Regions from separate parts of the Arthrobacter sp. SRS-W-1-2016 genome, predicted to be linked through region 2. Evidence: riboswitches for the same ligand, from Rfam matches in the RefSeq annotation. Region 2 holds a riboswitch; the other holds the start of a gene.
What was found. Region 2 has a riboswitch for glycine ahead of gcvP (aminomethyl-transferring glycine dehydrogenase). Riboswitches for the same ligand answer to the same signal wherever they lie in the genome.
Positions count from the first base shown of each region.

Region 1: linked by a shared signal. The riboswitch ahead of BMF89_RS16770 (serine hydroxymethyltransferase) and the one ahead of gcvP (aminomethyl-transferring glycine dehydrogenase) in region 2 are both predicted to bind glycine.

Region 1 covers NZ_MTPV01000065.1:17,688-23,570, reverse strand. Annotated here, with positions in the region: gene speB (agmatinase) at 1-417, opposite strand, end outside; gene BMF89_RS16775 (PucR family transcriptional regulator) at 636-2,129, shown strand; glycine riboswitch at 2,181-2,295, shown strand; partial or broken gene BMF89_RS16770 (serine hydroxymethyltransferase) at 2,306-2,572, shown strand; partial or broken gene BMF89_RS16765 (L-serine ammonia-lyase, iron-sulfur-dependent, subunit alpha) at 2,782-2,985, shown strand; gene BMF89_RS22005 (helix-turn-helix transcriptional regulator) at 3,788-4,078, shown strand; gene BMF89_RS16755 (protein kinase) at 4,075-5,160, shown strand; gene BMF89_RS16750 (hypothetical protein) at 5,175-5,883, shown strand, end outside.
Region 2 covers NZ_MTPV01000026.1:87,778-93,660, forward strand. Annotated here, with positions in the region: gene gcvT (glycine cleavage system aminomethyltransferase GcvT) at 1-1,097, opposite strand, end outside; gene gcvP (aminomethyl-transferring glycine dehydrogenase) at 1,111-3,957, opposite strand; glycine riboswitch at 4,117-4,214, opposite strand; gene BMF89_RS06695 (TetR/AcrR family transcriptional regulator) at 4,403-4,951, opposite strand; gene BMF89_RS06700 (MFS transporter) at 5,034-5,883, shown strand, end outside.

The DNA.
Region 1 (5,883 bases), on a different contig from region 2:
GTTCAGGGCCCTGAGCATCGGGAGGGCGATGGTGTGGTCGCCACCGATCGAGATGAGCTTCTTGTCCTCACTGATCAGGGGCAATGCCTGCTCTTCGATTTCACGGACGGCCCGTGCGATGTCGTAGGGGGTGCAGGCGATGTCGCCGGCGTCCACAACCTGGACTTCGTTGACGGGCTCAACGTCCAATTCCGGATGGTACCCGGGACGCAGAAGCCGGGAGGCTTCGCGGACCGCGGCAGGACCGAAACGGGCGCCGGGCCGGAAGGACGTTCCGCCGTCGAACGGTACGCCGACGATCGCAATGTCGTAGTCCGGGACGCGGTCGATTTGGGGAAGCCTGGCGAAAGTGCCGAGGCCCGCATACCGGGGAACTTTTGTTGCGTCGACGGGGCCGATGGGCTGATGCGTTGTCATGCCAGGATCCTTCGGTAGCTTGCTGCCGGGCGGCGACGCTGGCAGCGATGTTGGGAGGTGGGGGTGCTCGCCTTTGAGCGGGAAGTAGGTAATCCAATTCTTAGTGACGTGCATCACGACGTATAGCGGTAGATTGACTACAAATGGCCGAGGCTCTTATACAAATGTCTAAGCACTCTGAAATCGGCCGGAAACCAACGATTTGGGAGCGCATTTTCATGGCGATTACTGTGGCTGAGCTCGTGGCGGAACCTCAGCTTGGACTCACGTTTTTGGCCGGGTCGGCGGGTAGGGACAACCGGATCACCTGGGCACACACCTCCGACCTGCCGAGGCTGTGGGAATGGGTCACCGGCGGCGAACTGATGATGACCAATGGCCTGTCCATCCCCGCCGACCCCCAAGGCCAAGTTGCGCTCGCCGAGGCGCTCGTCGATGCAGGTGCCAGTGCCCTTGCCATCGGGGAAAAGATGCATGCTCCGGAGCTGCTGCCGGAGTTCCTGGCGGCCTGCGAGCAGTTGCCGCTGCCGCTGATTAGCATTCCGTATCCATTGCCCTTCATCGCTATCGCGCGAACCGTGGCTGAAGCTTCCCTTTTGGAGGAATCGCGACGCCTGCGTCAGACCGCACGGTTGTATGACTTGCTTCGTACGGCGGGAACAATTGAGGACCACTGGCAAGGCCTTCTCCAAGGACTCGCGGCTGAGCTCAATGCGGAGCTTTTCGTCGTGGACCGGCGATGCCTCCATCCCTGGCACCCGGATGGTGAGCCGTTGCCGGACTTCCTGCAAGCGGAATTGGCCCCCCTGACGGGACATATACCCATGACCGGAAAGAAGTTCCAATGGCATCGGCTTCGGGACCGGCACGTGTTGATGATGGACATCCCCACCCACGCCAATGCGGTGCTGGTGGTGCTGCCGAAAAGCGATCCGCACCCTGACGCCGTCGTGCTTCTGCATGCGGCGACGGTGCTGGGACTGGAACTCTCGCGAACGGCCCTGTCCCTGGAAGGGCGGCACCGCCTAGCAGGCGAATTCCTCCTGCAGGCGTTCGATGGGCGCCTCGGGATCGCGGAACTGGAGATCAGGCTCAGCGATTTTGAGATTTCCGCGCAGAATTTCGTGGTGGTTTCGATAGGGGCCGACGACGGCGAGCGGCTGGCGAACATTCACGTGGAACTGTGGCGCCACGGACTTCAGGCCGCTTGCCTGCGGCGTCTCAACACCCTTCATGTAGCGGCAACCGCGGGGGTGACGGATGACGTTTTGATCCACTGCGCGGGGCCCGGGGTCCGGATTGGCATCAGCTCGCCTACGTCTGCCGGGGGCGTCCAACGCGCACTCCAGGAATCGCTGTGGGCGCTCGGTTCAGCGAAAGGCAATGCCGTAAGCCTGACCCGTTACGCCGAGGGCCCCTCCTGGCTGGGGCTCACGAGTTTCGAGGAGGGAACGGCGTTGGTACAGCGGCTGCTCGGCCCGATCTTCACGTATGAACAAAGCCAGGAAGGCGATCTCATCGTGACTTTGAAGACCTACTTGGACACTCAGAGGTCATGGCAAAAGACTGCCGCGGCGCTCTTCGCCCATCGCCAAACCATCATCTACCGCATCCGGAAAATCAGCGAGTTGACGGGGCTCGACATGACCGAAACCTCCACGTTGGCCCAGCTTTGGTTTGCGCTCCAGATCCATGAGGCCATGCACAAGTAAACCCGCTGCCGATAGCAATGTGGAATCTCTCAGGCCCCCGTACCGCCGCGGCGAGGCAACTCTGGAAAGCAGCCAGGCTTCGGTCCGGCTCACCGACGGTGCAAGCGGAACACAATGCGACAATGCGTTCTGCGGAATCTCTCAGGTCCGATGCAGAGCGGGGAGGAACCCAATTAGCCGAGGACCGCCTCGCCGCGATCGACATCACCGTCAACCGCAACGCGGTTCCGTTCGACCCGCGTCCGCCGATGGTGACCTCCGGCCTGCGGATCGGCACCCCGGCACTGGCGACCCGCGGCTTCGGTGAAGCGGCGTTCCGCGAAGTTGCGGACATCATCGCCGAGGCACTGATCGCCGACGCCGACCTCTCCGGCCTGCGTCACCGCGTGGAGGCACTCGCCGCCGCGCACCCGCTCTACCCCGGCGTCGCGAACCTAGCGTAGTCCGGGATCGGATCGATACGCCCGTCGGGTCCGACCTCCTCTGCATGCTCGGTCGCGTAGACGCCCGCTGAGCGGACGTTTCCGCGACCGAATGGGCCCACGCCGTCCGGGTTCCCTGACCGAGCTTGCGAGGTTAGGGGGACGGCGGGGACGCATGCTGCCGGAGGCCGGGCCCGAAGGGGCCTGCTGGTCACCTGAACATTAAATCCGTGAAGTTCCTGCTCGCCGCGGGCGCCGTCGGAGTGCTCTGCAAGGAGCAGGCCTCGATCTCCGGCGCCGAAGTGGGCTGCCAGGGCGAGGTCGGCTCCGCTTCCTCGATGGCCGCCGCCGGCTTGGCCGAAGTCATGGGCGGCTCCCCGGGACAGGTGGAGAACGCGGCCGAGATCGCAATGGAACACAACCTGGGCCTCACCCAACGCGCTGCGCTTCCTCACACCCGTACAGGGGGAAGGATTCGACGGGTCGAAAGGGGCAGAACCACCGGAGCCCGTCTCAACCCGGGACCGATGTCAGTGCCAGGTTGGTGATTTCGCAACCCCAGCAACAACGAAGGCCCTCCACCCCAGCGTTTCCGCAGGTCAAAGGGCCTTCACTGTGGAGCTAAGGAGATTCGAACTCCTGACCTCTTCTCATGGGACGGCGTATTTCATTGGTCGCCAAGGGCTGAAGTTGACTTGAAAATCCGCGGAATCTAGGGAATTTCATTGCTGCGCGAGGTCGCTGACATGTCATCGTTTCTCATCGTTTCCGTGGGGTAAACGTGGGGCGGACGTTGACGCCCACCGTGCCATCGCAAGTTGCGGTCGATACCCTCGCGCATCCGATCAGCTTCGTCACGACCCTTCCAGGTGTCTCGTAACTAAAGGTTCGTACCGCGATTCAACCGCAAGGTTTCGACACATAGTTATGAGAATCGCCGACTCACAGCGTTCCGCCGTTCCTTCGCGAGACCATCATGCGACCGTCGATACGTCTAGTATCCGAAGGGTTCTGAGACAAATCCAGGTGGAGCGTAGAAGGCATTCCTACGAGACGCCTCCAAGCGCACCGCTGCAGAGCACGTCAAACAGATTTGACGCAGCTGGGGACCGGCTTACGGTCGAGTTCCGCCAGGCCATTACTCGAGCACACTTCGCGCCTCGGATGTATCCCAACCTGAGGTCATCCGGCACCCTAGTGTTGCCAAGCTTGGCAACGAAAAGTAGTCTTGCACTCATGGACAAAGGAGAAAGTGTTGCTTCGTTACTCCGGGAGCTCCGCCATCGCAAAGGCCACACACTGCGCTTCACCGCAACGGAACTCGGTGTTGCGCCTTCTCAGCTGTCCCGCATGGAACGGGGAGAGCGACCAGTTGGTGAGGAAGCTGCTCAGCGGCTAGCGCAATACTACAGCGTTCCGATTGAAGACATCGTTGTAGCCCAAGGGAAATTACCAGAGGATGTTATCCAAATTCTTCAGTCACATCCTGCCGAAATAAGTCGACTTAGAGCAAAATACAAAGCATGACCGCTGCTTCTACATCGCCCCCAGTTGACTGGACCTCCTTACTCGTGGGTGAAATCATGGGCAACTACAGGATCGAGCGATTGCTGGGCCAAGGGTACTTCGGCCTAGTCTTTGAGGCTGTTTCTGTTTCAGGCGGAGCGCGCGCTGCAGTCAAGATCCTCAAACCTGGTAAAAACGATCCCGCAGCAGTCCTCGACTTTGAGAATGAGGGACTCCTCCTAAGGAAACTTGAATCCTGCGATGGTGTCATCAACTTTCTCGAGGGTGGATCGCACACTCTCCACGCGACCTTTTCTGGTGGCGTTGTCATCCCCATTGACGTCCCGTATCAAGCACTCGCTCTCGCTTCTGGTTCCCTTGATGAGATTAGTAACGACCCGGTTGCACGAGAGCGTCTTGATTTAGTGGAAGCCTTGAGCCTTTGGCGATCTGCTGTGCTAAGCCTCATGCGAATGCACCAGGGAGGAGTTGCTCATCGAGATCTAAAATGCAGCAACTGTCTAATCATGGTCAATAAATCTAAACCCGTGATTCGATTCGGCGACTTAGGCCGCGCCAAAGATATTTCTTTAGCGCCGACGCGTGACATCTATGCCTACGTTATGGGTCGAGGAGATCTGCACCACTCACCGCCCGAGGCTATTTTCTGGCAAGGAGGAGATGGGACAGACGATTTCCTTGCCGCGGACTACTATGGCGTCGGGTCACTTTTTATCGAGCTATTGACCGGCTTCTCTCTCACTAGCCTGGTGATCACAGACATGAAATCAGCATTGTCACAAGGCCAAAGCGACTTTCAGTCCGGGCAACGCCGAGATCTGAACGTTTTGAGTGCAAAATACGATTATGTCTTAGGGGGCATCGTCGAAAAACTGCCTAAGTCTGTGCGTAACGACTTAGAAATTGTTTTAAGGTCTCTTTGTCATCCCGACCCGCTTCGTCGATTATTAGGATCACCGTTCAGCCGTGACAGAAAGTCTAAAGAAAAGCTTGAATGGATATTGCGGCGGATTGATATCGTAATTCAGCACTTGAAAATCGAAAGGCGTCAAGCGCGCCGCTACGAGAGGAAGGCTGCCTAATGCAGGCCTTAGGTATGATTGAATCGGTAAGTAACGATATTACTTTTCGAAACGTAGAGCCTGTTCCTGCGCGCCCCACCGCGCGCAACGCCTTCGATAACTCGGTCATGCACACTTCGAGGAGGGGAAATGGCGAAGCGGAAATGAATGCTGTTGTTGCGGCTGCGCTTCAGCAATCGCTAGTTCGAGCCCGCCTGGCCCTCGAGACCTCGCGAACTACTACAGCCTTGGCCCGTCTAGCTCAGGCGCTAGAGGCATGCTCCTTTCAGGACGAAGCCGTTGAGGTCGCCAGAGAGGTGTTTAAAGAGGCTTCTTTGACGTCAAGTGGGGAGTTGCTTGATCCAGTTGCAGTCAGAGTTGCACTTGAAGTTGTACTTCGCGCACAAGATCTCGATAAGACTGTAGAGATCGCTACCTCACTGCCCGTGGACGCTCAGACGAAGCTACTTGTTGCGGCTGCTTTAAGTGATGCAGGGAATTTTGAGAAAGCCCATGAACTTATTGACCAAGTGGAATCAGAGGATAAGGAACCTCTTCTTGCCTTCATTCTTCTCAGCGAGAGGAAAGACAAAGATGCTATTCCTATACTCAGGTCAGCTCTTCGTCGTCGCCCTGCGGATGCCGACAGCGCCCATAACCTCTCCGTAGCGTTCCTGCGAGTGGGTTCAGAGCGAAAGGCACTTGCAGCTGCCTTGAGAGCTACCCGTTCTGCACCAGGTCGCC
Region 2 (5,883 bases):
TCGAACGGCTCGGACTTGCCGCGCAGGTCGACGTCAAGGGCCGTACCGGGTTCGGTGTGTTCGACGTCGACATAGGCCAACGCGACGGGGTAGCCGAGGGTGGGGCTGGGCTGGCCGGAGGTGACTTCGCCGACCACGACGCCGTCCTTGAGGACCGGGTAGTGGCTGCGGCCGGCGCGGCGGCCGAGGCCCTTGAGGCCGACCAGCTTGCGGCCGCTGGTGGAACCGGCGCCCTCAGCCTTGAGGGCTTCCAGGGCAGCACGGCCCACGAAGTCGCTTTCCTTGGCGAGGGAGACCACGGGGCCGAGGCCTGCCGAGAAGGGGTTGCCTTCGCGGGAGAGTTCGTTGCCGTAGAGCGGCATGCCCGCTTCCAGGCGCAGGGAGTCACGGGAGGCCAGGCCGGCGGGGATCAGCTCGCCGTCCTGGGCAACTGCTGCGATTGCTTGCCACAGGGCCGCAGCGGCATCATTGTCCACGAAGATTTCGAAGCCGTCCTCGCCGGTGTAGCCGGTGCGGGCGAGCAGCAGTTCCGTCGTGTTCCCGGCAAAGGTGAAGGGCACCTCGACGGCGGCGTAGTACTTGAGCCCGGTGACGAGGGAGTGCTGTGCGGCAGGGACGAGGCGGAGGAGGATTTCTTCCGCCTTGGGGCCCTGGACGGCGATCAGCGAGGTTGCCGCGGAGGCGTCCTCGACGACGACGTCGAAGTTGGCTGCCCGTTCGGCCAGCGCCTCGGCGACAACCTTGGCGTTGCCGGCGTTAGGGACCACCAGGAACGTGGAATCGCCGCGGCGGTAGGTGATGAGGTCGTCGATGATGCCGCCGTCTTCCTGGCAGATCAGCGAGTACTTCGCCTTGCCGATCGACATGGCGGAGATCTTGCCCACCAGGGCGTAGTCCAGGAAAGCCGCGGCTTCGGGGCCGGTGACCCAGACTTCGCCCATGTGGGAAAGGTCGAACAGGCCCGCGGACTGGCGAACGGCGTGGTGCTCGGCCAGTTCGGAGGAGTACTTCAGGGGCATCTGCCAGCCACCGAAATCGGTGAAGGAAGCGCCGAGCTTCTTGTGCTCTTCGTAGAGCGCAGTGTAGTTCTCAGTCATCGTGAGGAGTCCTTTAGTTCTCGAAGGCTTCGATCGGAGGGCAGGAGCAGACCAGGTTACGGTCGCCTGCGGCGCCGTCGATGCGGCCTACGGGCGGGAAGTACTTGTCCTGCTTGAGGTGGTGGACCGGGAAGACGGCCTGCTCGCGGGAGTACTCACGGTTCCAGTCGGAGGAGACGACGGCGGCCGCGGTGTGCGGTGCGTGGCGCAGCGGGCTGCTCTCCACCGTCAAGTTGCCGTGGGCGACCTGGTCGATTTCCTTGCGGATGGTGATCATGGCTTCGATGAAGCGGTCGATCTCGCCGAGGTCCTCGGATTCGGTGGGTTCCACCATCAGGGTGCCCGCGACGGGGAACGCGAGGGTGGGTGCGTGGAAGCCGTAGTCGATGAGGCGCTTGGCCACGTCCTCGGCGGTGACGCCGGTCTTGGCGGTCAGTTCGCGCAGGTCCAGGATGCACTCGTGGGCTACGAGTCCGCCTTCGCCGGTGTAGAGGACGGGGAAGTACTCGTTCAGGCGGGAGGCGATGTAGTTCGCGGCAAGCAGCGCGGACTTCGTGGCCTCGGTGAGGCCTTCGCCGCCCATGAGCTTCACGTAGGCCCAGGAAATCGGCAGGACGCCGGCGGAGCCGAAGCGTGAAGCCGAGATGGGCACGTCGTTGCCTTCGGTCCAGGCCGCGGCATTGCCGGGCATGAAGGGGGCCAGGTGCGCCTTGGCCGCGACCGGGCCCACGCCGGGTCCTCCGCCGCCGTGCGGGATGCAGAAGGTCTTGTGCAGGTTCAGGTGGGACACGTCGCCGCCGAACTTGCCCGGCTGGGCCAGGCCGACCAGGGCGTTGAGGTTGGCGCCGTCGATGTACACCTGGCCGCCGGCTGCGTGCACGGAGTCGCAGACCTCGCGCACGTCCGCGTCGTACACGCCGTGCGTGGAGGGGTAGGTGATCATGATGGCCGAGAGGACGTCCTTGTTGGCGTCGATCTTGGCTTGCAGGTCCGCGTGGTCGATGGTGCCATCGGCCGCGGTGGCCACCACCACCACCTTCATGCCGGCCAGCACGGCCGAGGCGGCGTTGGTGCCGTGGGCCGAGGCCGGGATGAGGCAGACGTTGCGCTGGGCCTCGCCGCGGGAGTGGTGGTAGCCGCGGATCGCCAGCAGGCCAGCGAGCTCGCCCTGGGAACCGGCGTTGGGCTGGATGGAGACCTGGTCGTACCCGGTGATCTCGCTCAGCTGGGATTCCAGGTCCGTGATGAGTTCACGCCAGCCCCCGGTCTGGGAATCCGGGGCGAAGGGGTGGATCGAGGCGAATTCAGGCCAGGAGATCGCTTCCATCTCGGCGGTGGCGTTCAGCTTCATCGTGCACGAACCCAGCGGGATCATGGTGCGGTCCAGCGCCAGGTCCCGGTCCGAGAGCTTGCGGATGTAGCGCAGCAACTGGGTTTCGGAACGGTGCGTGTTGAACACCGGGTGCTGCAGGTAGTCCGAAGAACGCTCGACCGCGGCCTCCAGGACGAAGCCCTCGTTGGCTTCGGTGAGTGAAGCACCAAACGCGGCGAGGACGTCGGCGACAACCGCCGTCGTTGTGGTCTCGTCAACCGAGACGCCCACAGTGTCGGCGTCGATGCCGCGCAGGTTGATGCCCTGGGCCTCCGCGGCAGCGACGATCCCGGCAGCCTTGCCCGGGACGCGGACGGTGACGGTGTCGAAGAAGCTGCCGTGCAGCACCTCAAGGCCCGCGGCCTTCAAGGACGCAGCCAGGGTGCGGGCGTGGTGGTGGGCGGTCTCGGCGATCGCCTTCAGGCCCTCGGGGCCGTGGTAGACGGCGTACATCGAGGAAACGATGGCCAGCAGTGCCTGCGCGGTGCAGATGTTGGACGTCGCCTTCTCGCGGCGGATGTGCTGCTCACGGGTCTGCAGCGCCAGGCGGTAGGCCGGAGTACCGGCGTCGTCCTTGGAAACGCCCACCAAGCGGCCCGGCATCGACCGCTCCAGGCCCTTCTGGACCGCCATGTACGCGGCGTGCGGGCCGCCGAAGAACAACGGCACGCCGAAGCGCTGGGTGGAGCCGACGGCGATGTCGGCACCCTGCTCGCCCGGAGGCGTGATCAGGGTGAGGGCCAGCAGGTCCGCGGCAACCGTGACCAGGGCGCCGCGTTCCTTGGCGGCGGCGATCACGCCCGAGTGGTCGAACACCCGGCCGGAAACGCCCGGCTGCTGCAGCACGATCCCGTTGATCTCGCCGTCGGGCAGGCCCTGGGACAGGTCGGCGATCTCCACCTCGAAGCCCAGCGCCTCGGCGCGGCCCTTCACGATCGCGATGGTCTGCGGGAGGCAGTCGGCGTCCAGGACCGTCTTGCCGTCGTGGGCGCTCTTGTTCTTGTTCGCCCGGCGCATCATCAGGACCGCTTCGGCCACGGCCGTGGCTTCATCCAGGAGGGAAGCGTTGGCGATGGGCAGGCCCACCAGGTCCTGGACCATGGTCTGGAAGTTCAGCAGGGCTTCGAGGCGGCCCTGGGAAATCTCGGGCTGGTACGGGGTGTAGGCCGTGTACCAGGCCGGGGATTCGAGGATGTTGCGGCGGATCACCGGCGGAGTGACGGTGTCGTAATAGCCCTGGCCGATCATCTGCACGGCCGTCTTGTTCTTGGAAGCCAGCCTGCGCAGCTCGGCCAGGACCTCGACCTCGCTCAGGGCGTCCTGGAGCGTCAGCGCGACGTCCTGGCGAATGTCTTTGGGAACCGCGGTGTCCACGAGCGAATCGACACTGTCGTAGCCAACAGACTTGAGCATGATGTCAATGTCGGCCTGGCGACGGGCGCCGATATGCCGGTCAACGAACGTGGTGGAGGTTGAACTAACCGTCACGAAGGAACTCCATTTATAAGGCGGCGCAAGGTACGCCACAGCTAATCGGATTCCTCCCCGCTCTGTATTGGACCTGAGAGTTTCCGCGAAACGTGCTTATGGCACTGTCCGCTTGCACCGTCGGTGAGCGCGCGTCAGCGTGCTGCTTTCCAGAGTTGCCTTGCCGCGGCGGTGCGTGGGCCTGAGAGATTCCTGGGGAGGATTTGCTCCTACGGCGCCTGCATCACATGCCTGCAGGACTCTCCCGCCGCAGATCAAAGGCGTATTCAATTGTGTGAATCGACTGTGGTTGCCGGTGACGGCTGCCACAACTACCAATTGTCCTATGGACTGCCCGCGTCCGCAAATAGGGTTACCTAGCAGCCCGACTTTCCCAACTGACTGGCACTTGTTGTCGTTTTGGAGCCTCAAAACGACACCTAATGCGAGTCAGTTGGGTGGCCACTCAGGTACGGAGGCGTTCGACGGCGGCCAGCAGCGCACCGACGTCGGCGCTCCTCGCGCTGGCCTTGACTTCCGTATCACCGGCGCCGCCTTCGAGCATTGCGTTGAAGTAGAGTCCATCGCCCATGTACCGGACGGCTTTGGCCATCTCAGGCCCCACTTCCTCGGCCAGCACATCGAGCCATTGTTGCTGGATTCCGGCGAAGCGCCTGCGGGTTTCTTCATGGGCTACTTCCGCGAGGCGCGTGGCCGCTACAAACACCCGGTCCAAGGGCGTGTCGGCCCACAGCGAGGACTTGATGAAGAACGCGGCAGCACCTTCCGGGGCTGCCTTCATCGCCTCGATGTCCAGCGCGGCCAGCCCGTCCATGCGCTCGAGCAAGGAGCTGATCATGGCTTCCTTGTTGGGGAAATGGTAGAGCAAGCCGCCCTTGGAGACGCCTGCGCGCTTGGCGACGGCGTCCAGGGTGGCAGCCCGCTCCCCCACCTCGATCAGCAGGGCTTCAAAGGCATCCAGGACAGCGTCCCGGGCAATAGGTTTTCGCGGCATGGTGTCCATCATCCCTTAGTTCGATGCGGCAGTTCGATGAGTCAAATTGAAACTATACCGTCCAGACGGTACAGTTATATTCATGTTCACCCCGTCCACAACCCAGCACCCGCGTACCCCTTCGATCCACACCGCCCCGTGGCGCGACTGGGCTGCCCTGGCACTCCTGATGTTCCCCGTGCTGCTGGTGGCTGTGGACAATACGGCGCTGACATTTGCCCTGCCGCAAATCGCCCGGTCGCTGGAAGTCGGGGGCGTACAGCTGCTATGGGTCGTGGATGCCTATCCGCTGGTCCTCGCAGCACTGTTGGTGTCCATGGGAAACCTGGGTGACCGGATCGGCCGCCGCCGCTTGCTGTTGATCGGCAGCACGGGCTTCGCGGCCGTTTCCGCGGCCACGGCCTTCGCCCCATCGGCTGAATGGCTCATTGCAGGACGTGCCAGCATGGGCATCTTCGGAGCCATGCTCATGCCGTCCACACTGTCGTTGATCCGCAACATCTTCCCGGACCCGAACCGCCGCCGGCTCGCGGTTGCCGTGTGGGCCGCGGGATTCTCCGGCGGCGCCGCGCTCGGTCCGATCTTTGGCGGTTGGCTCGTGGAGCATTTCCGGTGGGGAGCCGTGTTCCTGGTCGCCGTGCCGCTGTTGCTTCCCCTGCTGGCGTTCGGTCCGTCCCTGATTCCCGAGTCGAAGGACCGCAACCCGGGCAAGCCCGACGTTCCCAGCGTGGTGCTGTCCGTCCTGACCATGGCCCCGGTGGTTTACGGCATCAAGGAGGCCGCCGTGCACGGGTTCGGCCCGGTTCCCGCGGCCTTCATGGTGTTCGGCTTGGCTATGGGAATTGTCTTCGTCCGGAGGCAGGGCTCGTTGGCATCGCCCATGTTGGACGTTCAGCTTTTCCGGAACAAGGTCTTCAGCACGGCCATTACGG